DNA from 2 places in the Mycolicibacterium sp. XJ662 genome. Region 2 is predicted to be linked to the other one. Evidence: predicted binding sites of a transcription regulator. Region 2 holds the regulator's gene; the other holds the start of a gene.
What was found. Region 2 encodes LexA, which represses DNA repair genes until DNA is damaged. Its sites were predicted from a motif close to CGAACANNTGTTCG; they were not measured.
Positions count from the first base shown of each region.

Region 1 (14,649 bases), on a different contig from region 2:
ACACCGGTGAGGTTCGCAACGGTCTTGATCAGCGCCTCGCGGCCGGCTTCGGCGGCCATCGGCTCGGCCACGGCCGGGTCCATGCCCTTTTCTTCGACGAGTTCCTTCATCCGCTCCAGATGGACCGAGCCGTACACGCCGTTGATCTTCATCTTGGCCACCCCGGGCGCCTCCACATAGGAGTCGCGGGGGATCGAGATCGCCGTGGCGGACTTACCGTTGTTGGGCACCCGCACCAAGATGATCGTGTCGGTGTTGGTCGCCTCGTCATCGCCGGCCCGCAGCATCGCAAGTTCTTCCTGCGACAACGGGTTGCCGTGGGCGTCGGTGCGGCTGTCCATGCCGACCAGCAGGATGTCGATCGCGCCGTCCTCGCCGCCCCCGCCGAGCGCGACCGGGGAGATCTGGTTGATACCGGCTTCAAACGAGCGAATCTTGCCCCAGGCGGCGCCCGTGCTGATCAAGACCAACAGTGCCGCCGACACGGCGATGACACGAATCGTGCGCGCGGGCATCAGCCCAGGCTACTTGCGCATCGCCCACATCCCGGGTAGCGCGCGTCGGCGTGCCAGAGTCGTGACCTCGGCTCAGCGTGACTCGGACCGACTCGTTAGCTGCGGCGGCGACGCCGCGTGGGGCGGCGTCCTGGCAGGTCAGGACCCCTCGGCGGGGGCTGTGGTGGCGCCGACGTCGCCGCCGGTGTGACATCGGCGACAGCGCGGCCCGTCGGGGCGGCGACGCGCTGAGTTCGGCGCGCGGTCGGGCACGGCTAACCTCTACGCCGTGAGCGACAATTTGGTGGCCGTCGCGTGAGCGACAATTTGGCGGACGTCGCGTGAGCGACAATCTGGTGGTCGTGACGGTGACGTATTCACCGGGGCCCCACCTCGACCGGTTTCTGGCGTCGCTGTCGCATGCCACCGACCGGCCGGTGACGGTCATCATGGCCGACAACGGCTCCACCGACGGTGCTCCCGAAGAAGCGCTGCAGCGCTACCCCAATGTGCGCCTGCTGCCCACCGGCGCCAACCTCGGCTACGGCAGCGCGGTAAACCGTGCCGTCAGCGAGTATCTGAAAGATACTGAGGCGGCGGCGTATTCGGACTTCCTCGTCGTCGCCAACCCCGACGTGCAATGGGGTCCGCGCAGCATCGACATCCTGCTGGAGGCCGCGGCGCGGTGGCCGCGCGCCGGTGCGCTTGGCCCGCTGATCCGCGACCCCGACGGCTCGGTGTACCCCTCGGCACGCCACCAACCGAGCCTGATCCGCGGCGGCATGCACGCGGTCGTCGGCCCGGTGTGGCGGTCCAACCCGTGGACCGCCGCCTACCGCCAGGAGCGACTCGAGCCCAGCGAACGCCCGGTCGGTTGGCTGTCGGGCTCGTGCCTGTTGCTGAGGAAGGCGGCGTTCGACGAGATCTCGGGCTTCGACGAGCGCTATTTCATGTACATGGAGGACGTCGACCTGGGTGATCGCCTCGGCCGGGCCGGCTGGCAGAACGTCTATGTGCCGGCCGCCGAGGTTTTGCACGACAAGGGCCACGCGGCCGGCCGCGACCCGGCCCGCAACTTGGCCGCCCACCACACCAGCACCTACACTTTCCTCGCGGATCGGTATCCGAGGTGGTGGCAGGGTCCGCTGCGTTGGACCATCAAGGGGGCCCTCGCGGCGCGCGGGGGGCTGGTGGTACGCAATTCGCAACGCAACCGCGGGAAAGGACGGCGTTAGCGTGAATCCGGCAGAGGTAGACGCCGTCGTACTGGTCGGTGGGCTCGGCACGCGGCTGCGGCCGCTGACGCTCTCGGCGCCCAAGCCGATGTTGCCCACGGCAGGCCTGCCGTTTTTGACCCACCTGTTGTCCCGGATCGCCGACGCCGGCATCGAACACGTCGTGCTCGGCACCTCGTACAAGGCCGCGGTCTTCGAGTCGGCATTCGGTGACGGTTCCAAGTTGGGTCTGCAGATCGATTACGTCGTCGAAGACGAACCGTTGGGCACCGGCGGCGGCATCGCCAACGTGGCGTCGAAACTGCGCCACGACACCGCGCTGGTTTTCAACGGCGATGTGCTGTCCGGCGCCGACCTGCGCGCACTGCTCAACTCCCATGAGGAGAACAACGCCGACGTCACCCTGCACCTGGTGCGGGTCGGTGATCCCCGCGCGTTCGGCTGTGTGCCGACCGACGCCGAGGGCAGGGTCACCGCGTTCCTGGAGAAGACGCAGGATCCGCCAACCGATCAGATCAACGCCGGCTGCTATGTGTTCAAGCGTGAGGTGATTGACCGCATCCCCAAGGGGCGGGCGCTTTCGGTGGAGCGGGAAGTGTTTCCCGGGTTGTTGGCCGACGGCCTGCGGGTGTGCGGTTACGTCGACGCCACCTACTGGCGTGACATGGGCACCCCCGAGGACTTCGTGCGCGGCTCGGCCGACCTGGTGCGCGGCATCGCCCCGTCGCCCGCGCTCGGCGCGCCCCGCGGCGAGGACCTCGTGCACGACGGCGCGAGCGTGGCACCCGGCGCGCTGCTGATCGGCGGCACGGTGATCGGCCGCGGCGCCGAAATCGCCGGGGGCGCACGGCTGGACGGGGCGGTGATCTTCGACGGCGCGAAGGTCGGGGCCGGCGCGGTGATCGAACGCTCGATCATCGGCTTCGGTGCCCGCATCGGCCCCCGGGCGCTGATCCGCGACGGGGTGATCGGCGACGGCGCCGACATCGGTGCGCGCTGTGAGTTGTTGCGCGGCGCGCGGGTGTGGCCGGGCGTGACGATCCCCGACGGCGGCATCCGCTTCTCCACCGACGTCTAACTTGCGATTTCGGCGCGCTAACGCCCCGTGCGGGTCCATTTGCGCGCCGAAATCACCAATTGCCGCAAGCCGAAGTCGCAGTCGTCGGGCAGGGCGTCCAACGGCCACCAGCGCAGATCCAACGACTCGTCGCTGCAGGCGATTTCGGCGCCTGCCGGTGCGTGCACGATGAACTGCATGTCGAGGTGGCGCGTCGGCACACCCAAGGAACACGTCACCGGGTGCACGTGTAGCGCGGCCAGGTCGGGATCGATCGCCAGCCCGTCGATCCCGGACTCCTCGACCGCCTCCCGCAGCGCGGCCGCCACGATCGTGGAATCGGAGGGCTCACAGTGTCCACCCAGTTGCAGCCAGCGGCCGACCCGCGGATGCAGGGTCAGCAGCGCGCGGGTTCCGGTGTGGTCGAGCACCAGCGCCGATCCGGTGATGTGGCCGGGCACGCACTCGCGCAGGCAACCGTCCGGACGCGCGGCCAGAAACGCCAGCACCGCGTGGCGCAGCGTGTCCTGACCGGGATCGGTTGTGTGCCAACGGCTCAGCGTCTCGACCGCCGAAGCATGCAGGCTCACTTGCGCACCAGCAGATCGTCGGTGGGCACCGGATCACGGGGTCCGGCAGCGGCCGGGCCTTCTTCGGGGTATCCGATCGCGATGGCGCCCAACGGCTCCCAATCCTCTGGCAAGTCGAGCGCGTCGCGCACCAGGTCGGCCGCGAAGATCGTCGAACCGATCCAGCAACTACCCACCCCGCGCACCGCGAGCGCGACCAGCAGCCCCTGCACCGCCGCTCCGACCGCGACGGTGAACATGGTGTGTTCGGCCGCCGTGCGCTCGGCATCGGGATAGCTGTGCGCACCGTCGGGAACCAGAAACGGGATCACGACTTCGGGTGCGTCATACAGGATCTGGCCGCGGGCGACCCGGCGCTCGACGGCGTCCTCGGGTCGGCCGTCGGCGCGCAGGTCCGCGCGCCACTTGTCCTTCATCCGGTCCAACAGCGCAACCCGCCGGGCGCGGTCCTGCAACCAGACGAACCGGACCGGCCGGGTGTGGTGGGGCGCCGGGGCGGTGAGTGCCTCGCCGACGGCGGCCTCGATGACGCCGGCGGCGACGGGTTCGGCGGTGAAGCGGCGCACCGACCGGCGCAGCAGTTGGGCCTGGGAGCGGCCGAGCGCGATCGCCTCCTCGGTGCCCAACCAGAACAGGTCCTCCTCGCCGGGCCGCAGCAGGGTGCGGGCCGTGGATGCGTCGTCGGGCAGCGACAACCCGCGCACCACCGCGACCGGAATATCGGTCAGCTTGCCCTTCACCAGATCGGCGGCCGCGGCGATCTCGTCGGCGACCGCGATCTCGGTGACGATCAGGTCGTTGCCGTGCCGGTCCTGCGACCCGGCGTAGCCGTGGAGCACGGTGAGGCCCGCGGCGCCGATCGCGGCGTCGATCTGGCCGTTGCGCCAGGCCCGGCCCATGGTGTCGGTGACCACCACGCCGACGGTGACGCCGAGGCGCTCACGCAGTTCGGTGCGCAGGGCCGCCGCGCTGCCGTCGGGGTCGACGGGCAGCAGCGCCAACTCGGTCGACCCGACGTTGGAACCGTCAACGCCGGCGGCCGCCTGGACGAGCCCCAGCGCGTTCTCGGTGATCAACGTGCGCCCCTTGCGGGCCAGGACTCGCACGGCCTCGGCGTCGATGAGCTTGCGGCGCAACGCGTCACGTTCGTCGGGGTCAGACGGTGCGGCGACGATACGGCCTTCGCACTTGGAGATCACCTTGCTGGTGACGACGACGACGTCGTTGTCGCGCAACCAGGGTGCCGCGGTCGCGATCGCCGCCGCCAGGTTGTCACCGGGCCGGAACTCCGGTAGTCCCGGCACGGGCAGCAGTTCGACCGCGGCCGCCGATCCGTGTTCGGTCACGGTTTCACACCGGCCAGATCCAGCCCGGCGCGCACCATTTCGGCTGTGGTCGCCGGATCCTTCATCAACAGCGGCACCGCCCGCACCTCGACGCCGTCGATCGCGGCGGAGTCACCTTCGTGCACCAGCCAGCCGTCGAGAATGCCGACGCCCGAACGCGCGCCGTAGTACTGGCCGATCGCCTCGGAGGTGCTCTGCACCCCGATCACCGACAGGCATTCGTCGGCCATGCCGCGCAACGGTTTTCCGCCGATCACGGGGGAGTAGCCGATGACCCGTGCCGGGGTGGAGCGCAATGCGGCACGGATGCCGGGGACGGCCAGGATCGCGCCGATGCTGACCACCGGGTTGGAAGGTGCCAGCAGCACGACGTCCGCCGTCGCGATCGCCTCGGCGACACCCGGGCCTGCGGTGGCGGCATCGGCGCCGACGAACGCGAAACTGTGCGTGGGCACCTGCGCGCGGTAGCGCACCCACCACTCCTGAAAGTGGATGGCGCGCTTCTCACCGTCGCTGGGATCGGTGATGACAACGTGGGTTTCGCTGCGGTCATCGGTCACCGGCAGCAGACGCGCCCCGGGTGACCACCGCTTGCACAGCGCCTCGGTGACTTGAGACAGCGGATAACCGGCCCGCAGCATCTGGGTGCGCACCAGATGGGTGGCCAGGTCGCGGTCACCCAACCCGAACCAGTCCGGCTGCACGCCGTAGGCGGCGAGTTCCTCCTTGGCGTGCCACGTTTCGTTGCGATGGCCCCAGCCGCGCTCCGGGTCGATGCCGCCGCCGAGGGTGTACATGCAGGTGTCGAGGTCCGGGCAGATCCGCACACCGAACATCCATGCGTCGTCTCCGACGTTGACGATCGCCGTCAACTCGTTGGTCGAGTCGTCGCCGAACTGGCCCAGCCCGAGAAGATGCTGCACGCCCAACAGGAACCGCGCACCGCCGACCCCGCCGACCAGAACCGTGACCTTCACATCGAACGAGAGTAGGCCGTCGCGGTCGAAGCGGTTCGCGCAGGAGCACTGCAATGGGGCGGGTGTGACAGACACGCCGATCAACGACTCGCCGAGAATCGGTCACGGAATGGTATGAAATTCTGTTCCAACGCTTGACCGCAGCATCTAACGCGTGTGTAATCACAGCAGTGTCATTTCGCGGTTGGCCTGCCGGTTCCGGTGTCGCAGACCGAGATTCGATCACTTGTTCGAATGGGATGGCCACATCTCAACAGCGAGGCTCCATTTCAAGGGATCTACGAGATCAGGTGAGGAGGCGGGAAGATGTCTTTTGAGCAAGGCCATTTCGATCGTGTGGTTCCGTTCGATGACCGACTGTTCGGCTCAGTAGGCAGCGCGCCGCACACCAATATCGGACCGGCACCGGCTGCGACGCCCACGCGTCCGCAATTGAGTCTGGTACCCGACCCAATTGATGTTGCGCCGCCATTGACTCCCGAGGACGACCTCTGGCAAGAGCGCGCACTGTGCGCTCAAACCGATCCGGAGGCGTTCTTTCCGGAGAAGGGCGGCTCGACGCGGGAGGCGAAGCGGATCTGCCAGGGCTGCGAGGTGAAGGACGCCTGCCTCGACTACGCGCTGGCCAACGATGAACGTTTCGGCATCTGGGGCGGGCTCTCCGAGCGCGAGCGCCGCCGCCTCAAACGCGGCATCATCTAGTCCGCGCGCTCTACTCGTCGTCGATCGTCGGGTCGATGACAGAAGGTTCGACCCCCAGATAGGTGGCCACCTGAGCCACCAGAATTTCATGCAACAGATCGCCGAGTTCGACGGTGTCGTTGGCCCGTCGCTCGATCGGCTTGCGAAACAGCACAATTCGGGCCCGAGTGGAATTGCCCCGCACGTCCACGCCCGCCGGGATCAACCGCGCCAGCGCGATCGGGCCGTCCGCGACCACCTCGGGTGGCCACTGCATGGTGTCGGGATCCTTCAGCGAGATCCGCGGTATCTCGTCGACCGCCACGTCGAGCGCGGACAGCCGCTCATGCCAGCGCCGCTCGATCGGTTCGTAGGCCTCCAACACCGCCATGTCGAATCGCTCGGCGCGGCTGCGCCAGCCGGGCACGGTTGGGGGAAGCAGCGGCCCGCGCATCTCCCGGCCGCGGCGCGATCGCATACGTGCCCGTTCGGCCACGGACACGATCGTAACGGTTGGAGATCGGCCGTCCGGGCACTGCGCGTGTCCAGCAGCTTGCCGGGTGCGTCCGCGATAGCCTTCCGTGCGTGAACGTTCCCCGTCGCTGCTGCCGGCCCGGGTGCCCTCACTATGCGGTCGCGACGCTGACCTTCGTCTACTCCGACTCGACCGCGGTGGTGGGCCCGCTCGCCACGGTGTCTGAGCCGCACTCGTGGGACCTGTGCGTGGTGCACGCCGGCCGGATCACCGCGCCGCGCGGCTGGGAGCTGGTGCGCCATGCCGGACCGCTGCCGTCGCACCCTGACGAAGACGATCTGGTCGCGTTGGCCGAGGCGGTCCGTGAGGGACGCGACGTCGCACCTCCGGTCAACGGCGTCGCCGCCGGCTTTTCCGACCCGACCACTCCGACGTCCGGTGGCACGCTGGTGGCGCCGCCGACGAAGCGGCCTGCATCCAACGGGCGCCGCCGGGGCCACCTGCGGGTGTTGCCCGACCCCACCGATTGAGTCACCTCGAAGCCGGCCCGGCCCGGAGTAGCGGCCGTGCAGGCAGCGTCTGACGGCTAGGCTGGCGCCAGTAGTCCACGTCACAAGGAGCTATATGTCTCGGCCCGCCGCGGCGGTTCATCGCGTCATCAAGGCCTATGACGTGCGTGGCTTGGTTGGTGAGGAACTCGACGACGCGTTCGTCGCCGACGTCGGCGGTGCGTTCGCGCGGCTGGTTCGCGACACAGAATCTCAGGTGTCGCAGGTGGTGGTCGGCCACGACATGCGGGCCAGCTCACCGGCGCTGGCCGCCGCCTTCGCCGAGGGTGTGATGGCCCAAGGTCTCGACGTCGTACGGATCGGGCTGGCGTCGACAGATCAGCTCTATTTCGCTTCGGGTCTGCTGGATTGTCCCGGCGCCATGTTCACCGCCAGCCACAACCCGGCCGCCTACAACGGCATCAAGCTGTGCCGGGCCGGTGCCAAACCCGTCGGCAAAGACACCGGGCTCTCGGCCATCAGCGAAGAGGTCATCGCGGGCGTGCCCGGCCATGACGGCCCGCGGGGCACGATCAGCGACCGCGATGTGCTCGCCGACTACGGCGAGTTCCTACGGTCGCTGGTGAACCTGACCGATCTGCGTCCGCTGAAGGTGGCCGTGGACGCGGGCAACGGGATGGCGGGCCACACCACACCCGCGGTGCTCGGCCCGATCTCGGCGGTCACCGTGGAACCGATGTACTTCGAGCTCGACGGCACGTTCCCCAACCACGAGGCCAACCCGCTGGACCCGGCCAACCTGCTGGACCTGCAGGCCCATGTCGTCGAGTCCGGCGCCGATATCGGGCTGGCCTTCGACGGGGACGCCGACCGGTGCTTCGTCGTCGACGAGTTGGGCCGCCCGGTGTCGCCGTCGGCGGTGACCGCGCTGGTCGCCGCGCGCGAACTGGGCCGCGAGATCGGCGCGACGGTGATCCACAACCTGATCACTTCGCGGGCGGTGCCCGAACTGGTCGCCGAGCGTGGCGGCACACCGGTGCGCTCCCGCGTCGGGCACTCCTATATCAAGGCGTTGATGGCCGACACCGGCGCCATCTTCGGCGGCGAGCACTCCGCGCACTACTATTTCCGCGACTTCTGGGGCGCGGACTCCGGCATGCTCGCCGCGCTGCACGTGCTGGCGGCGCTCGGCGAAGCGGACCGGCCGCTGTCGGAGTTGATGGCCGACTACCAGCGCTACGAGGCCAGCGGCGAGATCAACTTCACGGTCACCGACGCCGAGGCGTGCGTGGACGAGGTGCTCAAGGCGTTCGGCCCGCAGATCGAATCGATCGACCACCTCGACGGCGTGACCGTCGACCTGGGTGACGGCAGCTGGTTCAACCTGCGCATGTCCAACACCGAGCCGTTGCTGCGGCTCAACGTGGAGGCCCGCACCGTCGAGGAGATCGACACGATCGTCGGGCAGGTCTCCCAGACCGTGGACGCTCAGATGCCCGAGGAGTCAGGGGCCGTCACGTGAACGCGACGCGCGCCACCGTCGACCTCGACGATGTGGACGGTCTGCTCGCCGCCGACCGGGACGGTTTGCTGCGCGCGGCGTCGATGGCCGGCGCGCAGGTGCGCGCGACCGCCGCCGCGCTCGCCGAGGGCGAACTGGACGGCCTGCGCGCCGAACAACCACCGCGCACCCTGATCTGGCTGGCCGATCGCGGCAACGGCCAGACGGGCGGGGCGCTGCTTGCCGCCGCCGTCGGCGGGTCGGTGACCGCGCCGATCGTCGTCGCGGCGGAGGTGCCGCCCTGGATCGGCGCGTTGGACGTGCTCGTCGTCGCGGGCGACGATGCCGGTGACCCGGTGCTGGTGTCGGCGGCGGCCACCGCGCTGCATCGCGGCGCCCGCGTCGTGGTGGTGGCGCCGTTCGAGGGCCCGCTGCGCGACGTGGTCGCGGGCCGCGCCGTCGCGCTGGCGCCGCGGGTGTGGGTGCCCGAGGAGTTCAGCCTGGTGCGCTACCTCGCCGCCGGGTTGGCGATCTTGTCCGTCGTGCAGCCGAGCATGCGGGTCGACCTCGAGGCGTTGGCCGATGAACTCGACGCCGAGGCGTTCCGCAACAGCGCCGCCCATGAGCTGTTCACCAATCCCGCCAAGACGCTGGCCGACCGCATGGCCGACCGGCAGGTGGTGTTGGCCGGTGACACTCCGGCGACGCTGGCGTTGGCGCGGCACGGCGCCGCGGTGATGTTGCGCGTCGCGCACCGGGTGGTCGCGGCGGCCGGCCTGGCCGACACGGTCGCCGCACTGCGCGCCGGGTTCGGTGGTGTACCCGGCGTCGACCCGTTGTTCCATGACGAAGAGATCGACGGCCCGCTGCCCGAGCGGGTGCGGACCTTCGCGCTGACCACCGACGCCGAACGGCAGGTCGTGGTGGCGCGGGTGAGCGGGCTCGACGACGTCGACGTGCTCGACGCCGAAGACGTGCCGGAGGCGCCCAACGGCGAGGGCGCCCCGACCTCCGGTAACGGCCGCCCCGAACGGCAATTGGCGACCCTGGCGGTGCGGTTGGAGATGACGGCCGTTTATCTGAAACTGGTTCGAGGTTAAGCAAGTGCACCTGCTACGTGGCGCGGTGCGGACCTATGCGTGGGGTTCGCGGACCGCGATTGCCGATTTCACTGGACGGCCAAGCCCCACAGCACATCCCGAGGCGGAGCTGTGGTTCGGCGCCCACCCGGGTGACCCGGCGTGGCTGCAGACCGACGACGGTGAGCGCTCGCTGCTGGACACCTTGAGTGAGGATCCGGAAGGCCAACTGGGCGCGGCGGTGTGCAGCCGGTTCGGCGACAGCCTGCCGTTTCTGCTCAAGGTGCTCGCCGCCGACGAACCGCTGTCGCTGCAGGCGCATCCGAGCGCCGAGCAGGCGGTGGAGGGGTTTCACCGCGAGGAGCGGGCAGGCATCCCGATCTCGGCACCCAACCGCAACTACCGCGACCCCAGCCATAAACCCGAAATACTCGTCGCCCTAGGGCAATTCGAAGCGCTGGCCGGGTTCCGGCCGGCGGGGCGCACGGTCGAGTTGATGCGCGCGCTGGGCGTCAGCGCCCTGGACCCGTTCATCAACCTGCTCGGCGGCCAATCCGACGCCGACGGTTTGCGCGCCCTGTTCACCACCTGGATCACCGCGCCGCAGCCCGACATCGACGCGTTGGTGCCCGCGGTGCTCGACGGCGCCATCAACTACGTGCGCTCGGGTAAGCGCGAGTTCGCCGCCGAGGCCAAGACCCTGCTCGAGCTCGGCGAGCGCTATCCCGGCGACGCCGGTGTGCTGGCCTCGCTGCTGTTGAACCGGATCAGCCTGGCACCGGCCGAAGCCATCTACCTGCCCGCAGGCAACCTGCACGCCTACCTGGAGGGGGTGGGCGTCGAGGTGATGGCCAACTCCGACAACGTGCTGCGCGGCGGGCTCACCCCCAAACACGTCGACGTGCCCGAGCTGCTGCGGGTGCTCGACTTCACCCCCGCGGCCGATGTGGTCATCCGTCCCGAAATAGCCAGGGACAGCATGGAAGGCGGTATGGAGCTGGTCTATGACACGCCCGCACCGGAATTCGCGGTGTCGGTGCTGTGCATCGACGGCGACCAGCTCGGCCACGAGATCGACGCGCCGACCCGCAACGACGGCCCGCAGATCCTGTTGTGCACGGAGGGGTCGACGGTGGTGCACGCCAAGTCGGGCAAGGTGACGCTTCAGCGCGGCTCGGCGGCGTGGGTGTCGGCCGACGACGGCCCGATCCGGTTGGTCGCCTCGGAACCGACGAAGCTGTTCCGTTCCACCGTGGGAATCTGACGGCTCAGTGCTTGTCGTCGCGGCCGAACGGCAACACGTGCATGACCGCGACCACCACGGACCCGACAACCAGGCCGATCACCGCTGATGCTGCGGTGTTGACGAGCCAACTCGTCAGCGCGCCGATACCTTCGGCGGCGTGGCGGACGAACTCCTCGGCGTGGTGGACGAGCCCGTAGGGGGCATGCCAGCCGACCTCGTCGGTGCCGACGAGAAGGATGTGGCCGCCCACCCACAACATCGCCACCGTGCCGATTACCGACAGCGCGGCGAGCAGTTTGGGCATCCCGGCGACCAGGCCCCGGCCGATCTTCTGCGCGGCCGCCGAGGTCCGCTGCGTCAGGCTCAGCCCGACGTCGTCCATCTTGACGATGGCCGCGACGACGCCATAGACCGCGGCGGTGATGACCAACGCGACCACCACGAGGATGATCAACCTGGGCCAGAACCGTTCGCCGGCGACCTCGTTGAGCGCGATCACCATGATCTCCGCGGACAGGATGAAGTCGGTGCGGATCGCGCCTGCGGTCATCTGCTTTTCGACATCACCGCCGACCGCCGTGGCCGGCACGGCGTGGTCGTCGTGGCCGAGCACACGGCCCCATACCTTTTCGGCGCCCTCGTAGCACAGATACGTCGCGCCGATCATCAGCAGCGGGGTCAGCAGCCACGGCAGGAACTCGCTGAGCAGCAGCGCCGCGGGCAGGATGAACAGCAGCTTGTTGCGCAACGACCCGATCGCGATGCGCTTGATCATCGGCAGTTCGCGGTCGGCGGTGATGCCCTGCACGTACTGCGGCGTCACCGCGGTGTCGTCGACCACGACGCCGGCCGCCTTGGCCGTCGCGCGTCCGGCGGCGGCGCCGATGTCATCGACCGACGCGGCCGCCAGCCGGGCCAGCGCCGCGACGTCGTCGAGGAGCCCGAACAGCCCCGCGCTCATCGTGTTTCTCTCATCGCTTCGAAGATTACCGGCTCTTTGACGGCCCGCTTCTGCGCCAGCCACAGCCGCATGTTGTGACGGATCGTGCGGGCGACCAGGCGCGGTGACGGCACCATGTAGAGGCTGTCGAGCAGGCTGAACCGGCGCAGGAACCATTCGGCCAGAACGGGATCCGTCTCGGCGGCGCCGAGGAACTGGTCGAACAGCGAACCCACCGGTTTGTACCACCACGGTGAGGGCCCGGTGGCCCGGTGCATGGTCAGGTCGCCGATGGCGTTCATGGTCCACACCGGAAACGTGGTCTTGGCGGTGGCGCGCAGGGTTTCGCGGACCACGTCGGCGCCCGGCGTCTCGAGGGCGCGCCGCAAATGCCCGGCCTGAAGCGACGTCATCGACATGCCCTGGCCGAACGTGGGATTGAAGCTCACCACGGCATCGCCGAACGGCAGGATGCCGCCCGGCAGGCGCTGCAGTTTGTCGTAGCGGCGCCACCGGCTGGCCGGATATTTGTGGTGGGCGACGTCGTCGAGCGGGGTGCCGCGCCGCAGCGCGGATGCCACGTGGGCGGGCAGGATCTCGTCGGCCAACGCGCACATCTGCGCGAAGTCCTGTGGCGGCGCGACCTTGCCGACACCGAACGTGGTGATGTTCCAGATGCCGTCCTCGTAGAGCAGCATGCCGATTCCCAGCGGCTGCTCCGCCGACGCGCCCGCCACGACGACCTTCTCGCTGAGCAGGCCGTCGGGAACCTGGACGCGCTGGCTGGTGTAGGCGATGCCGACGAACACGACGTCCTCGCGGGGCCGCTCATAACCCCAGTTCTGCAGCCATACCGGTAACCGGGTACCGCGGCCGGTCGCGTCGACCACCAGATCCGCAGGCAGCACCGCGCCCGATTCCAGGTGCACCCCGGTCACCCGCTCGCGCGCGGAATCGAAGCGCGGTTGGGTGACCGCCGCGTGGATGAACTCGACGTTGTCGAGCGCCGAGACCCGTTTGCGGATCTGCCATTCCAACTGCGGGCGGCTGGGCACGTAGGCGGTGAACTCGTTCTGCAGCCGATGCGCGGTGCCGAGCACATGACCGGCCGCACCGAAGTGGATGCAATCGGGCCGGTTCTCCAGGATCGGCACACCCTCGGAGACCATGCCGTCGAGCAGTCCGGGGAAGTGGGTTTCGAACTCCTGGGCGCCGCGCGCCATCAGCAGGTGCACGTGCCGGCCCTGCGGGACGGCAGAACGGTTGGCGGGCGCATCGGGCAGTTCGTCGCGCTCACAGAGCGTCACCCGGTCGTAGAAGTCCGACAACACCCGCGCCGCACACAGGCCGGCGATGCTGGCCCCGATGACAACCGCGTGTTCGGCAGTCCGCCCCATTGAGCAGAGGGTACTCGCTACATTGCGGTCAGCGGATCAGGAAGGAATGCCAATGACGCGGCGGACCAAGTCGGTAGAACAGTCCATCGCCGACACCGACGAACCCGGTACGCGGCTACGCAAGGACCTCACCTGGTGGGACCTCACGGTGTTCGGCGTCTCGGTGGTGATCGGCGCCGGTATCTTCACGATCACCGCGTCGACGGCGGGTAACCTCACCGGCCCGGCCATTTCGATCTCGTTCGTGATCGCCGCGGCCACCTGCGGGCTGGCCGCGCTGTGCTACGCCGAGTTCGCGTCGACGGTGCCGGTGGCGGGCAGCGCCTACACGTTCTCCTATGCGACGTTCGGTGAGTTCATCGCGTGGATCATCGGCTGGGACCTGATCCTCGAGTTCGCCGTGGCGGCCGCGGTGGTCGCCAAGGGCTGGTCGAGCTATCTCGGCACCGTGTTCGGCTTCGGCGGCGGCACGGTCAATGTCTTTGGCCTGCAATTGGATTGGGGCGCGCTGCTGATCATCGCGTTCGTCACGTTCATCTTGGCGGTCGGCACGAAGCTCTCGGCGGGGGTGAGCCTGGCGATCACCGTGATCAAGGTGGCGGTAGTGCTGCTCGTGGTGGCCGTCGGCGCGTTCTACATCAAGGCGGCGAACTATTCGCCGTTCCTGCCGCCCGCGGAAGCCGGCCAGGGCGGCAGCGGCCTCGAGCAGTCGTTGTTCTCTCTGATGACCGGCGCTCAGGGCAGCAGCTACGGGTGGTACGGCCTGCTGGCCGGCGCGTCGATCGTGTTCTTCGCCTTCATCGGGTTCGACATCATCGCGACCACCGCAGAGGAGACCAAGTTTCCCCAGCGCGACGTCTCGCGCGGCATCCTGGCGTCGCTGGCGATCGTCACCGTGCTCTACGTGGCGGTCGCGATCGTGCTGACCGGCATGGTGCACTACACCGAGTTGCGCGCGGCGGGGGAGGACGCCAACCTGGCCACCGCGTTCGCCGCCAATGGAGTGGACTGGGCGGCCCAGGTCATCTCGATCGGCGCGCTGGCCGGCCTGACCACCGTCGTCATCGTGTTGGTGTTGGGTCAGACCCGGGTGCTGTTCGCGATGTCACGGGACGGCCTGCT
Region 1 is NZ_JBEFTL010000002.1:156,667-171,315, reverse strand. It holds gene ABQE93_RS08090 (LCP family protein) at 1-515, opposite strand, end outside; gene ABQE93_RS08085 (glycosyltransferase family 2 protein) at 836-1,729, shown strand; gene ABQE93_RS08080 (mannose-1-phosphate guanylyltransferase ManB) at 1,731-2,807, shown strand; gene ABQE93_RS08075 (NUDIX hydrolase) at 2,825-3,376, opposite strand; gene ABQE93_RS08070 (coenzyme F420-0:L-glutamate ligase) at 3,373-4,722, opposite strand; gene cofD (2-phospho-L-lactate transferase) at 4,719-5,699, opposite strand; gene ABQE93_RS08060 (WhiB family transcriptional regulator) at 6,006-6,401, shown strand; gene ABQE93_RS08055 (metallopeptidase family protein) at 6,412-6,834, opposite strand; gene ABQE93_RS08050 (DUF3499 domain-containing protein) at 6,966-7,385, shown strand; gene ABQE93_RS08045 (phosphomannomutase/phosphoglucomutase) at 7,480-8,886, shown strand; gene ABQE93_RS08040 (TobH protein) at 8,883-9,965, shown strand; gene manA (mannose-6-phosphate isomerase, class I) at 9,970-11,208, shown strand; gene ABQE93_RS08030 (DUF808 domain-containing protein) at 11,213-12,151, opposite strand; gene ABQE93_RS08025 (FAD-dependent oxidoreductase) at 12,148-13,527, opposite strand; gene ABQE93_RS08020 (amino acid permease) at 13,580-14,649, shown strand, end outside.
Region 1: a site for LexA is predicted at 5,919-5,932, ahead of cofD (2-phospho-L-lactate transferase). Genes of this name have one in related genera too.

Region 2 (14,649 bases):
GCGCGGTCGGCAGTGACTCGGCCAGCGTGGCCGCGGCGGCCTTGATCTTGCGGGCGTCGCCGCTGCCGGATTCCAGCCGCGTCTCCATCAAGGCGACCTCGGTGTGCAGGTCATCGAAGCGACGACCGAAATGTTCGAAGGCCGCCTCGGGGTCACCCGCCTGCCATGAGCCGATGACCCGTTCGCCTGAGCCGGTGATCAGCCACACCGTGCCGTCGGGGTCGACGCGGCCGAACCGGTGCGGATCGCTGGCCGGTGGCGCGATGACCGCCGGGGCGGGCCGGCCGGAACGCGGAACCGGACGCGGTGCGCCGGGTCTGGGGGTGGGTTTGGGCGGGAGAGAACCCGACGCGGGCTTGGGCGAGGGGGTCGGGCCCCCGGGCTGGCTGGTCGTCATGTCCGTTTCCTCATACCTCCGCGCGCAACCGCGCACCTGCCGCGCAACGCGGCGCCTGTTCGCTGTTCAACGCTATTCAAACAGGTTGCCTCGCCGCATGCGCACGGCTTCGGGATGCACGCTCTAGCCTCTTGTGGACACATCCGAGAAGGAGGCCGATGGGCGGCGTCAACGAGGCGACGGATCTCGCCGCCCTGCTGGCCATCGGCGCTGCCGTGTTCGTCGCGATCGGCGACGTCATCCACCAGCGACAAGCGCATCAGGTCACCGACGAACCGGTCGGCCACGCCGCGTTGTTCATGCGGTTGCTGCGCGATCGCCGGTGGTGGCTGGGCAGCCTGGTCGCCGCCGCCGGATTCGGCTTGCAAGCCGCCGCGCTCGGCCTGGGATCGGTGCTTCTGGTGCAGGCGCTGCTGGTCACGTCGTTGTTGTTCGCGCTGCCGCTCTCCGCGCGGCTGGCGCACCGCCGGGTGACGCGGTGGGAGTGGACCTGGGCGGTGCTGCTCGCGGTGTCGGTGGCCGTCATCATCACCGTCGGCAACCCGACCGCAGGGCAGGCGCGCGGATCGTCGGAGACGTGGATCGCGGTGCTGGCGGTGCTGGTACCCGCGTTGGCGCTGTGCGTGATCGGCGCCCGGATCCTGACCGGCGCCGCCAGCGCGGTGCTGCTGGCATTGGCCTCCGGTGCGCTGTGGGGGCTGTTCGCGGTGCTGACCAAAGGGGTCGTCGCCCAGCTGGACTTCAGTAGTTGGGCCGGCGTCGCGGCGCTGCTGCGCAGCCCCGAGTTGTACGCGTTGGTGGCGGTGGCGATCGGGGGCACCGTGTGGCAGCAGGCGTCGTTTCGGGCCGGGGCGCTGACCGCGTCGCTGCCGACGATGACCGTCGCCGAGCCGGTGGTGGCCTCGGTGCTCAGCGTGGTGGTGCTGGGGGAGGCGTTGCGCCCGGATGACGCCGGTTGGGTGGCGCTGGTGGTCGCGGTGGTCGTCATGGTGGCCGCGACGGGCGCGCTGGCCCGGGGTGAGGCGGCCAGCGCCGGTCAACCCGCCGCATCGCATTAGCGTGGTGGCGTGCTGAGCGCCATTGCCATCGTCCCGTCGGCACCGGTTCTGGTTCCCGAACTCGCCGCCGGCGCCGCCGCGGAGTCGGCGGACCTGCGTCAGGCGGTGCGCACGGCGGCCGCCGCGCTGCCCGCACGCTGGATCGCGGTCGGTGTGGACCGCGTCGACGCCGTCGTCGCGCCGGATCGGCGTGGCACCTTCGCCGGCTACGGCGCCGACGTCCGCGTCACGCTGGGCCCGGGCGTCGACGGAGAACCCACCTGGCTGCCGTTGTGCGCGTTGGTCACCGGCTGGTTGCGCGGTCAGGTAAGCCCCGAAGCGCGCGCCGAGGTGCGGGTGTATGCCGCGACCCACGGCGTCGATACCGCGCTGGCCCGCGGCCGCGCGTTGCGCGCCGACATCGACGAGGCGGCCGAACCGGTCGGCATGCTCGTCGTCGCCGACGGTGCGCACACGCTGACCCCGAGCGCGCCCGGCGGCTACGAGCCGGATTCGATCCCCGCGCAGCACGCGCTCGACGACGCGCTGGCCGCCGGTGACGTCGCGGCGCTGGCCCGGCTGCCCGATGGCGCCGTCGGCCGGGTGGGCTATCAGGTGCTGGCGGGGCTCATGGAAGCCGGGCCCGCAACGGCCACCGAGCTGTACCGCGGCGCGCCGTACGGGGTCGGCTATTTCGTCGGCGTCTGGAAGCCATGACGCGTCCGATCGCGGTCATCGGGCCGACGGGCACCGGCAAGTCGGAGCTGGCGCTTGGGTTGGCCGAACGCGTCGGCGGTGAGATTGTGAACGCCGACGCCATGCAGCTGTACCGGGGGATGGACATCGGCACCGCCAAGCTGACGGTCCCCGAGCGCCGCGGCATACCGCACCACCAGCTCGACGTGCTCGACGTGACCGAGACCGCCAGCGTGGCGCGCTACCAGCAGGCCGCGGCCGCCGACGTGGAGGCCATCGCGGCCCGCGGTGCGGTGCCGATCGTGGTCGGCGGGTCGATGATGTACGTGCAGTCGCTGCTCGACGAGTGGACGTTTCCGGCCACCGACCCGGCGGTGCGGGCCAAATGGGAACAGCGGCTGGCCGAGGTTGGGGTGGCCGCGCTGCACGCCGAACTGGCGCGGGTGGACGCCGACGCCGCGTCGTCGATCCTGCCGACCGACGGCCGGCGCATCGTGCGGGCGCTGGAGGTGGTCGAGCTGACCGGGGAGCCGTTCGCCGCGTCGTTTCCCGAGATCGGCGCGCCGCGCTGGGACACCGTTATCATCGGATTAGATTGGGACACAACCGTTCTCGATGCACGTCTGCGGCAACGCACGGACAAGATGTTCGCCGACGGGCTGGTCGGCGAGGTGCTTGCGCTGCTGGACCGGGGCCTGCGCGACGGCGTCACCGCGTCCCGCGCGCTGGGATATGCCCAGGTGATCGCCGACCTGGACGGCGGCGGCGACGGCGCCGGGGCCCGCGAGCCGACGTTCGTCGGCACCCGACGCTACGTGCGCAGGCAGCGGTCGTGGTTTCGCCGCGACCACCGCATCACCTGGCTCGACGGCGCCGGCGCCGACAACGTCGAGGCGGCTCTACGAGTGTGGCGCGACGTATCCTGAGCACGTGAGGTTCGCCAAGGGGCACGGCACCCAGAACGACTTCGTGCTGCTGCCCGATCCCGAAGCCGCGCTGGTGCTGACACCGGCCGCCGTGGGGGTGCTGTGCGACCGCCGCCGGGGCCTGGGCGCCGACGGTGTCCTGCGGGTGACCCGGGCAGGCGCCGCGCAGCGCGCAGGTGTGCTCGACCGCCTGCCCGAGGGCGTCGACGCCGACGACTGGTACATGGACTACCGCAACGCCGACGGCTCGATCGCGCAGATGTGCGGCAACGGGGTGCGGGTGTTCGCGCACTATTTGCGCGCCAGCGGGCTCGAAACGCGCGACGAGTTCGTCGTCGGATCGCTGGCCGGCCCCCGCCCGGTGGTGTTGCACGACTGGGACGCCACCACCGCCAACGTCACCGTGGAGATGGGCAAGGCCAACCACTTCGGCACGGGGGAGGCGATCGTCGGCGGGCGGCCGTTCGCCGGGCTGGCGATCGACGTGGGCAACCCGCATCTGGCGTGCGTGGATCCCGACCTGACCCTTGACGAGTTGGCCGCACTCGACGTCGCGGCGCCGGTGTCCTTCGACCGGACACAGTTTCCCGACGGGGTCAACGTCGAGGTGCTGACCGCGCCGGCCGACGGTGCGGTGGCGATGCGCGTACACGAACGCGGTGTCGGCGAAACACGTTCGTGCGGAACCGGAACCGTCGCCGCAGCCGTCGCCGCCCTGGCGTTCGCCGGCGCCACCACAGGCACGCTGGACGTGCGCATACCCGGCGGCGAGGTCACCGTCACCGTCACCGACGCCAGCAGCTACCTGCGCGGTCCGTCGGTGCTGGTGGCCCACGGCGAGATATCGGAGGAATGGTGGCGGGCTGCCCAGCGTTAATTGAGGTGCATGAAAAGTGATCTCCGTGCGAACCTTGATTCGCCTATGACCTATCCCGAATTTCCCATCGACGGCACACCCAGCACGGGTGAGCTCGCCCTCGAAGACCGCACCGCGCTGCGCCGTGTCGCCGGCTTGTCCACCGAGTTGGCCGACGTCTCCGAGGTCGAATACCGCCAGCTGCGGCTGGAGCGCGTCGTGCTGGTGGGCGTGTGGACCGAAGGCAGCGCGGCCGACGCCGACGCCAGCCTGGCCGAACTGGCCGCGCTGGCCGAGACCGCGGGCTCCGAAGTGCTCGAAGGGCTGATCCAGCGCCGCGACAAGCCCGATCCGGCGACCTACATCGGCTCCGGCAAGGCGCAGGAACTGCGCGAGGTGGTGCTGGCCACCGGCGCCGACACCGTCATCGCCGATGGTGAGCTCAGCCCCGCGCAGCTCACCGCGCTGGAAAAGGCGGTCCGGGTCAAGGTGATCGACCGCACCGCGCTGATCCTGGACATCTTCGCCCAGCACGCCACCAGCCGGGAAGGCAAGGCGCAGGTGTCGCTGGCGCAGATGGAGTACATGCTGCCGCGGCTTCGCGGGTGGGGCGAATCGATGTCCCGGCAGGCCGGCGGCCGCGCGGGCGGCGCCGGCGGCGGTGTGGGTCTGCGCGGACCCGGCGAGACCAAGATCGAAACCGACCGCCGCCGCATCCGCGAGCGGATGGCCAAGCTGCGCCGCGACATCAAGGACATGAAGAAGGTTCGCGACACCCAGCGCAGCGGGCGTCGGCGCAGCGAGATCCCCTCGATCGCGATCGTCGGCTACACCAACGCGGGCAAGTCCAGCCTGCTCAACTCGCTGACCGGCGCCGGGGTGCTGGTGGAGAACGCGTTGTTCGCCACGCTCGAGCCCACAACGCGGCGTGGACAATTCGACGACGGCCGGCCGTTCGTGCTGACCGACACCGTCGGGTTCGTGCGACACCTGCCCACCCAACTGGTGGAGGCGTTTCGCTCCACGTTGGAGGAGGTGGTCGACGCCGACCTGCTGGTGCACGTCGTCGACGGATCTGACGTCAACCCGTTGGCCCAGATCAACGCCGTACGGGAAGTGGTCAACGAGGTGATTGCCGACCGCAATGTCCAGGCGGTCCCAGAGTTGTTGGTGGTCAACAAAATCGACGCCGCCAGCGATCTCGCGCTGGCACAGCTGCGCCGGGCGCTTCCGGATGCGGTGTTCGTCTCCGCGCATACCGGTGACGGGCTGGTCCGGCTGCAGTCGCGGATGGCCGAGATGATCGCCCCGACCGACACGGCGGTGGACGTGACAATCCCGTATGACCGAGGCGATCTCGTCAACAAGCTGCACGCCGACGGGCGAATCGACGCCACCGAGCACACCGCGGACGGCACGAGAATCAAGGCGCGCGTGCCGATCCCGTTGGCGGCCAGCCTGCGCGCATACGCGACGTTCTAGCGGATCGGAATACGAAAAGGACGCGAAGGGCGGGCTCCGGCGCCCTTCGCGTCCCTTCGGGTCCTAGCGTTACCGTTGTTCGCTTTCCTGGCGTTTCTCAGCGGTTTCGGCCGCGGCGCGGGCGCTTTCGGCTTCGGCTTCCTTCTGCGCGGCGTTGCGCTGCGCATCGGCCTTGTCCTGCTGGGCCTTGCCCTCGCGGTACAGGTCGTCGCGGCCCGCAACCGCGCCGGCGACCTCTTTGGCCTTGCCCTTGACGCCTTCTACGACGCCCTTGATCCCTTCCTCGGGACCGCTCTTGTTGTCGTCCGACATCGCTGTTTCCTCCCTGGCGGGTTGGTGTGTGACCCGCAGATTCCCCGAACGACTCCGTCGCTAAACCAGTCGTGGCCGACGTCACGGCGCCGCCGACCATCCGGTTGGCTGGGGTAAATTTGCGGATTCATCAAAACTCCGACCGGGAGGTTCCCCATGGCCGGCGTCGTCCAATACGAACGCACCCTTTTCGAGCCCGAGCACGACCTGTTTCGCGAGTCGTACCGGGCGTTTCTGGACCGCCACGTCGCGCCGCACCACGAACAGTGGGAACAGGACAAGATCGTCGACCGCACCGTCTGGCTGGAAGCAGGCAAGCAGGGCTTCCTCGGGATGGCCGTGCCCGAGGAGTACGGCGGGGGTGGCAACCCCGACTACCGGTACAACGCAAGGGTGGTCGAGGAGACCACCGCGGGCGGCTACAGCGGACTGGGTTTCGGGCTGCACAACGATGTGGTGGCCCCGTACCTGATCAAGCTGGCCAACGAGGAGCAGAAGCAGCGGTGGCTGCCGAAGTTCTGCACCGGCGAAACCATCACCGCGATCGCGATGACCGAACCGGGCACCGGCAGCGACCTGCAGGGAATCAAGACCCGCGCCGTCAAAGACGGTGACCACTACATCCTCAACGGGGCCAAGACGTTCATCACCAACGGCATCCACGCCGACCTGGTGATCGTCGTCGCCTGCACCGACCCGGACAAAGGCGCGATGGGCTTTTCGCTGTTGGTGGTGGAGCGCGGCATGGCCGGCTTCGAACGCGGCCGCAAACTCGACAAGATCGGGCTGGACGCCCAGGACACCGCCGAACTGTCGTTCACCGACGTGCGGGTGCCGGCCGAAAACCTGCTCGGCGAGGAGGGTCAGGGCTTCGTCTACCTGATGCAGAACCTGCCGCAGGAGCGCATCGGCATCGCGGTGATCGCCGCTGCGGCAATGGAGTCGACGCTGGAGCGCACCCTGCAATATGCCAAGGAGCGCAAGGCTTTCGGCCGTCCGATCGGCAGCCAGCAGAACAGCCGGTTCCTGCTGGCCGAACTCGCCACCGAAGCCACGGCGGTGCGGATCATGGTCGATGAGTTCATCCGCCTGCACCTCGACGGGAAGCTGACCGCCGAGCAGGCCGCGATGGCGAAATGGTATTCGACGGAGAAGCAGGTGTATTTGATCGACCGGTGCCTGCAATTGCACGGCGGGTACGGCTATATGCGGGAATATCCGGTTGCCCGCGCCTATCTGGACGCTCGCGTACAGACCATTTACGGCGGCACGACCGAGATCATGAAGGAGATCGTCGGCCGTTCATTGGGTGTCTAACTGCGAAAAATCCACCTGTGGCCTGGCCGAATAGCTGGTGCGGCATTTTCCGAAGGCGCGAAATTCGACCGTTGTCCTGGGGCACGACTTGGCAGGTGTTCGAAACTTTCCCGCATCGGCCAGGTATTTTCTCTCCAAGGTCGGCGTGTTCCTCTCGTTGTTGACGCCATTTGACGGCACAGTTGACGGCGCGGTACCGAATCAGGAATTAGGCGCCGACCGCGGGAGGATCTGATGAGCGGGCATGGGACCCGGCGTAGGTGGCGGATCGGCCAGTTGGCCGTCGGCCTGTTGTCGGTGGCGGCGTTGGTCTTGACGGCGCCGGCCGCGTCGGCCCAACCGGAGGTCGAAGCCAACACTGCGATCACGGCCGCCTGGGAGGCCAGCGGCGGCGACGGCGGCGTGCTCGGGCCAAGGCAGGGCGAGGTCTATGCCGTCGGCGAGGGCTTCGCCCAGGATTTCGCCGGCGGCAAGATGTTCTTCACCCCGGCCACCGGCGCGCACTTCATGACGGGCGCGATCCTGGAGAAGTACGAATCGCTGGGCGGGGCCGCCCAAGGCGACCTGGGATTCCCCAAGATCGACGAAAGCCCCGGCCGCGCGCCCAACAGCCGCAACTCCACGTTCAGCGCCAGCGACAACCCGGTGATCTTCTGGACACCCGACACCGGCGCGCATGTCGTCCGCGGACCGATCAACGCGGCGTGGGACGAACTCGGCGGATCGTCGGGATCGCTGGGCGTGCCCACCGAGGACGAGCGCTACCAGGGCGACATCGTCAGCCAGAAGTTCAGCGGCGGCGAGATCACCTACAACACCAAGACCGAGACCTTCACCACCGTGCCACCGGAGCTGGCCGCCCAGTTGGAGGGCCTGCAGATCCCGGAAGACCCGGTAGCCGCGATCAACGCCGCGCGACGGGCTGCGGGCGGGCCGACGGGGCCGCTCGGCGCCGCCGAAGGCCCGCCGTATCCCATCGGCGCCGACGGGCTCGCCCAGAACTTCGCAGGCGGCAAGATCTTCTACTCACCGGACACCGGTGCGAACGTCCTGACCGGTCAGGTGCTCGACAAATACGAAAGTGTCGGAGGGCCCGAGGGCGATCTCGGGTTCCCGGTCACCGGCGAGGTCGACGGCGGCATCACCAACAGCCGGATGAGCACGTTCGCCGCCGAGGACAAGCCGGTCATCTTCTGGACCCCCGATTACGGTGCGGTCATCGTGCGCGGCCCGATCAACGCGGCATGGGCCGAACTGGGCGGCGGCGAGGGGCCGCTCGGGGCTCCCACGGCCGATCAGACCGAGGACGGCGACGTCATCACGCAGCGGTTCAGCGAGGGCGCCATCTCGTGGGACCGGTCGACGAACTCGTTTACCACCGAGCCGGCCAACCTGGCGACGCAACTGGCCGGGATGGACGTACCGGGCGCGACCGCGCCCGCCGCGCCCCCGCCGGCGCAAGGCGCAACCGGTAACGACGGCAACGGTTTTCAGTGGAGCTGGTGGTGGCTGCTGGCCATCGTGCCCGCGCTGATACTCATCGGGTTGGTGGTCTTTGCGACGCTGCGCAACCGCCGCGGCGGCGGTGACGACGAGTTCGCACTTCGCCGCGACGGGTTGGACGACGGCGGGTACGAGCAGGACCGGTTCGGCGCAGACGACGACGCCGCACCTCTGTACAGCACCGGGGACGACGACGTCGCACCCCTGTACAGCGCCGGAGACGACGACGTACCCGATTACAGCGCAGCGGACGCCCCGGAACCCGGGGTGTTCGGCGACGACTACGACGCGGCGCTGTTCGGCGACCGCTACGCGCGTGAGGGCTTGGACTCGCTGTCGTCGCCGAGCGACGAGGCTGCCACCGGCGAGCCGGTGTCGTCGAGCCCGTGGGAAGCGCCACCGCCCGTCGACGTCGGCGCGGAACCAGAACCCGAAGCCGAGGACGAACCGTTGGCCGCGGAGTTCGACGAGGAAGACCCCGACAACGTCGACACCGCGCCGACGCGGGTGCCCACGGAGGCCGAACACAGCGCGCTGACCGACACCGGCCGGCACGCCCGCATCGACCCCGACGAGCCCGAGCCCGCACACCCGGCGTTCCGCCTGCCCCTCGACGACTCCAACGACGCGCCGGAGGGTTATCCGATCAAGGCCGACACCCAGTCGGGCCGGTACTGGCTACCCGGCACCGTGGGCTATGAGGATACGCGGGCCGAAATCTGGTTCACCAGCGAAGAATTCGCGCGCGCGAACGGCTTCGTCCGGGCCGACTAGACCTTACGGATCACGGTTACGACCTTGCCGAGCACGGCCGCCTCGTTACCGGGGATCGGGTCGAACGCCGGATTGTGGGGCATCAGCCACACCTGGTCGCTGGTGCGTTTGAACGTCTTGACCGTTGCTTCGCCGTCGATCATCGCCGCCACGATGTCACCGTTCTCCGCGACGTTCTGCTGACGGACGACCACCCAATCCCCGTCGCAGATCGCGGCGTCCACCATCGATTCCCCGACGACCTTGAGCAGGAACAACGACCCCTCGCCGACCAGCTCACGCGGCAGCGGGAAGACATCCTCGACGGCCTCCTCGGCCAGGATCGGCCCACCCGCGGCGATGCGCCCGAGCACCGGCACGAAGGTCGGCTCCGGTAGCGCGTCCGAGCCTGCCACCTCGGTGACGGCGGGCGTCACGTGGTCGTCGACCCCCCGTACGTCGACGGCCCTGGGCCGGTTGGGGTCGCGGCGCAGATAGCCCTTGCGTTCCAGCGTGCGCAGCTGATGAGCCACCGACGACGTCGACGTCAAGCCGACCGCATCACCGATTTCGCGGATGCTCGGCGGATATCCGCGGGTGCTGACCGAGGCGCGGATGACCTCGAGGATGGTGCGCTGACGCTCGGTCAGACCCGTATCGGGCCGTCGGCGCGCACCGGTGTTGTCGGTATCGCCGGGGGAATCGCTGCTGGAATCCATGGCGCCGAATGTAACGCGCCACCGACGATTAATCAAACATGTGTTCGACGCGTGTCGCGAACAAGCGGAGCGGCATTCGCGCGCCGGGATTTGTCAGACCGCCTCGCTATCGTTTGCAACAGTTCGATCACACGTTCTATTAATCGAACATGTGATCGACTATCTTCGAACACAAGAGCGAATGACGCGAGCTGGAAGGCAGGCAGATGACGATCATCGAGACCCGGAAGAATTCAGCGGCTCCCGCGGTCAGGCCGGGTGTCCGGCCGTCCGGCGCGCGACGGAGGCGGCCGACCCGGCGGCCAGGCGGGGCGCCGATCAGGTACCGGGGGACCGGTGTGGTGGTGTCGCGGGCACCGCATCGGCGCCGCCCGATCACCCCGGCCACCACGGTGGTTCTCGCGCTGATCGCAGCGGCGATCACGGTGTGGCTCGGACTGGTCGCGCAGTTCGGCGGGGTCGTCGGTAACCCCGCCGCGGTGCCGGATCGGCTCGCGGTGGTGCAGGTGCACACCGGGGAGACGCTGAACCAGGTGGCTACGCGGGTGGCGCCGGACGCGCCGGTCGGCGCGGTGGTGGAACGGATCCGTGAGCTCAACGAACTCGACTCCGCGGTGCTGGACGCGGGCCAGACGCTCATCACGCCGGTCGGCTGACGACATCGTGGGCGCTGAAAAGAGGTGCCGCACACCGGTGTTCGTTGACATCTCGGCCAGGTATGCCCGATTCGCCCCGGCGCTGGGCCATCGCGGTGCGGCGCAGGTACGCTCGGAGTCGTCCCAGGTAGTCGTGTGTTGGCGTGGCGAAGGAGCGGTGATGCACTGTCCGTTCTGCCGCCATCCCGATTCGCGGGTGGTCGATTCCCGCGAGACCGACGAAGGCCAGGCCATCCGCCGACGCCGCTCCTGCCCGGAGTGCGGCAAGCGGTTCACCACGGTGGAGACGGCGGTGCTCGCGGTGGTCAAACGCAGCGGGGTCACCGAGCCGTTCAGCCGCGAAAAGGTCGTCGACGGCGTCCGGCGCGCCTGTCAGGGCCGCCAGGTCGACGATGACGCGTTGAACTTGCTCGCCCAGCAGGTCGAGGACACCGTGCGGGCGGCCGGCCCTGAGGTGCCCAGCCATGAGGTCGGGCTCGCCATTCTGGGTCCGCTGCGCGAGCTCGATGAGGTCGCCTATCTGCGGTTCGCCTCCGTGTACCGGGGTTTCAGCTCAGCGGAAGACTTCGAACGCGAGATCGAAGCGCTGCGGGCCCATCGTGAGGCTCCCCAGCCGTCCGCCGGCTGAGCCCTGGCGCCGACGCTCAGTCGATCTGGCGGGGACCGTCGCTGACCACGCGTCCCGAGATGCGCACCCAACCCTCGGCGCTCCACTGGGTGTAGATCTCGGACCCCTTGCCTTGCACGATGGTCAGGTCTCGGCTGAGGTAGTCGGTGATGCGTGCGGCCGCGGAGCCGGTGGCCTCGTCTTCGGGCACGCCTAGGTCGGTCGCGAACATCCGCGACCGCACCACCCCCTCGTCCCGGTCGAGCCACGTCCACAGGTAGTGGTTCACGTCGTCGGGATAGTCCGCCGGGTCGGCGTCCAGCAACTCCTCGGTCGAGGCGATGTCGTGGATCGCGAACTCCGGCGCCCACTCCGAACGTGCGCTGACCGCGGTCAGGTCGTCGTCGTAACTCACCTGGACGATGCCGGCCGGGACCCGCAGGGTGTGGATCGGGGTGCCCTGTTCGCGCAACCACCACGCGGCGCCGACCGTCGGATGCCCGGCGAAGGGCATCTCGGTGCCCGGTGTGTAGATGCGGGCGTGTGCGGTGTTGGTTCCCGGCTGCGGACCTTCGACGAACACGGTTTCGCTGTAACCCAATTGGGTGGCGATCCGTTGCCGATCGTCAGGGTCCACGGCACCGGCGTCGACAACACCGAGCGGATTTCCGTGCTTGCCGTCGCGGTCGGTGAACACCCGCAACACGGTCACGTCGATGGCCATGCGCCGATGCTACTTTGTGCTCTCCTCGCGTCGGCCGCCCCCGACGGTGAGGTGGTCTGGGCGCCCGGGTGGCGCTAGCGGGTGTCGTCGCCGTCCTGGAAGGGATCCCTGGACTTGTCGTCGGACTGTTGAGCGAGGAACCGTTCGAACTCGGCGCCGAGCTCGTCGCCGCTGGGCAGCTCCTCGTCACGCGCCAGCAGCGACCGGTTCTCCTGGGCCGCGACGAACGCATCGTACTGGCGCTCCAGCGCGGTCACCACCTGGGCGACCTCGCTGCTGTCTTCGACCTGTTCGTTCACCTTCATCAGCACTTCGGCGCCCGCCTCGACCAGAGCGTCCAGCGGAAGCTGCAGTGACCCGCTCTTGGCGACCTCGGCCAGCAGCGCTTCCGCGGCCGCGGGGTAGGCGGTCTGCGCCAGGTAGTGCGGGACGTGCACGGTGAACCCGACCACTTCGTGGCCGTGCTGGGCCATCCGGAACTCCAACAGGTTGGACACGCTGGCGGGCACCTGCACCTCGCCGACCCACGGTTGGTGGTCGGCGATCAGCTCCTTGTCGTTGGAGTGCGCTGTGAGCGTGATCGGGCGCGTGTGGGGGACCGCCATCGGGATGGTGCCCAGCCCGATCACCCGGCGCACCCCGAGCCGTTCGGCCAGCAGCCGCACGGCGGTGATGAACCGCTCCCAGCGCAGATCCGGCTCCATCCCGGCGAGCAGCAGGAACGGCGTCCCGACGCTGTCGCGCAGCGCGTAGAGGTTGAGCTCGGGGTCTTCGTAGCTGGTGAAGTGGTCGGTCTTGAACGTCATCAGCGGACGCCGGGAGCGGTAGTCCAGCAGTTCGTCGATGGCGAACGACGCCACCAACTCGGTGTCGAGAGTGTCGCGCAGATGCTGCGCGGCCAGTTTGATCGCGTGGCCGGCGTCGGAGAAGCCTTCGAGCGCATGGATCATCACCGGCCCACGCCCGTCCGCAGAGGACAGTTTGGGCGCCGGGAACTCCAGCTCGTACATGCCGGTCTGCTCCGGCTGGTACTGCTGTTCAGGACTCCCTGGACTGTCGGTCATATGTTTTCGTCTCCTCACCGCGGTGCCAAGACATTAACTCTTCTATCGTTCCAACTGATTTCTGACTCGTTGCGTTCCCGCTGGGCGAGCAAACATTCGTCAGGCACGGAAGTGGTTCAAGGCCCACAGCTTGTTCATCACGTCCAGCGCCGCGACCTTGTAGGCCTCGGAGAACGTCGGATAGTTGAACACGGCGTCGACCAGGTACTCCACCGTGCCGCCGCAGCCCATCACCGCCTGGCCGATGTGCACCATCTCGGTGGCGCTGGTGCCGAAGATGTGCACGCCGAGCAGCTTGAGGTCATCGGTGGAGACCAGCAATTTGAGCATGCCGTAGGAATCGCCGGCGATCTGCGCGCGCGCCAACTCGCGGTAACGCGATACCCCGACCTCGTAGGGGATGGCGTTGCGGGTCAGTTCGACCTCGGTGGCGCCGACATAGGACACCTCCGGAATGCAGTAGATGCCGATCGGCTGCAGGTCGGTCATCCCCTTGGCGGGTTCGCCGAACGCGTGACAGGCCGCGAGCCTGCCCTGATCCATCGACGTGGCGGCCAGCGCAGGGAACCCGATCACGTCGCCGACGGCGTAGATGTGGTCGATCTTGGTCTGGTAGTTGCTGTCGACGGCGATGCGGCCGCGGTCATCGGTCTGCAGCCCGGCCTTGCTCAGGTCGAGCTTGTCGGTCTGGCCCTGCCTGCCGGCCGAGTACATCACGGTCTCGGCAGGGATCTGCTTGCCGCTGGCCAGTGTGGTGACCGTGCCCGCGGACCCGACGTCCACGGCGGTCACCTCCTCACCGAACCGAAACGTCACCGCGATGTCGCGCAGGTGAAACCTCAGCGCCTCCACGATCTCGGGGTCGCAGAAGTCCAGCATGCTGTCGCGCTTCTCGACGACGGTGACCTTCGTGCCCAGCGCGGCGAACATCGATGCGTACTCCAACCCGATCACCCCGGCGCCGACGACCACCATCGTGGCGGGCAGCGACTTGAGGTCGAGGATGCCGTCGGAGTCCAGCACCCGCTCCTCGTCGAACTCGACGCCCGCGGGGCGGGCCGGTTTGGTGCCCGTGGCGATCACGACGTAATCGCCGCTGACCGTGGTGCGCTCGCCGCGCGTCGGCTCCTCGACCAGCACGGTGTGGGCGTCGATGAACCGGCCGTGGCCCTGGATCAGGTCGATGCGGTTGCGCATCAACTGCGAGCGGACGACGTCTTGCTCCTTGCCGATCACATGGGTGGTGCGCGCCAGCAGGTCGGCCGGGGTGATCTTCTCCTTGACGCGGTAGCTGCTTCCGTACAACTCGCGCTGGCTCAGGCCGGTGAGGTACACCACGGCCTCGCGCAGTGTCTTGGACGGGATGGTCCCGGTGTTGACGCAGACGCCACCGAGCATGCGGCCGCGTTCGACGACCGCGACAGTCTTGCCCAGTTTTCGCCGCGGCGATCGCGGCCTTCTGTCCGCCCGGACCGGAACCGATGACCACGAGGTCGTACTCGAGCATGGAACCCATGCAAAAGGTGTACGCCAGTCGCCCCCATCTTGCAGCGCGACTCGCATGACTTCCCGCCATCGTCTGCGTGGGGCGCTGACGCGC
Region 2 is NZ_JBEFTL010000004.1:405,315-419,963, forward strand. It holds gene ABQE93_RS15495 (DUF349 domain-containing protein) at 1-397, opposite strand, end outside; gene ABQE93_RS15500 (DMT family transporter) at 556-1,455, shown strand; gene ABQE93_RS15505 (class III extradiol ring-cleavage dioxygenase family protein) at 1,465-2,151, shown strand; gene miaA (tRNA (adenosine(37)-N6)-dimethylallyltransferase MiaA) at 2,148-3,056, shown strand; gene dapF (diaminopimelate epimerase) at 3,061-3,933, shown strand; gene hflX (GTPase HflX) at 3,979-5,394, shown strand; gene mbp1 (microaggregate-binding protein 1) at 5,464-5,706, opposite strand; gene ABQE93_RS15530 (acyl-CoA dehydrogenase family protein) at 5,863-7,023, shown strand; gene ABQE93_RS15535 (LGFP repeat-containing protein) at 7,258-9,300, shown strand; gene lexA (transcriptional repressor LexA) at 9,297-9,998, opposite strand; gene ABQE93_RS15545 (LysM peptidoglycan-binding domain-containing protein) at 10,205-10,654, shown strand; gene nrdR (transcriptional regulator NrdR) at 10,815-11,282, shown strand; gene ABQE93_RS15555 (PhzF family protein) at 11,299-11,985, opposite strand; gene ABQE93_RS15560 (proteasome assembly chaperone family protein) at 12,060-13,049, opposite strand; partial or broken gene sthA (Si-specific NAD(P)(+) transhydrogenase) at 13,149-14,556, opposite strand.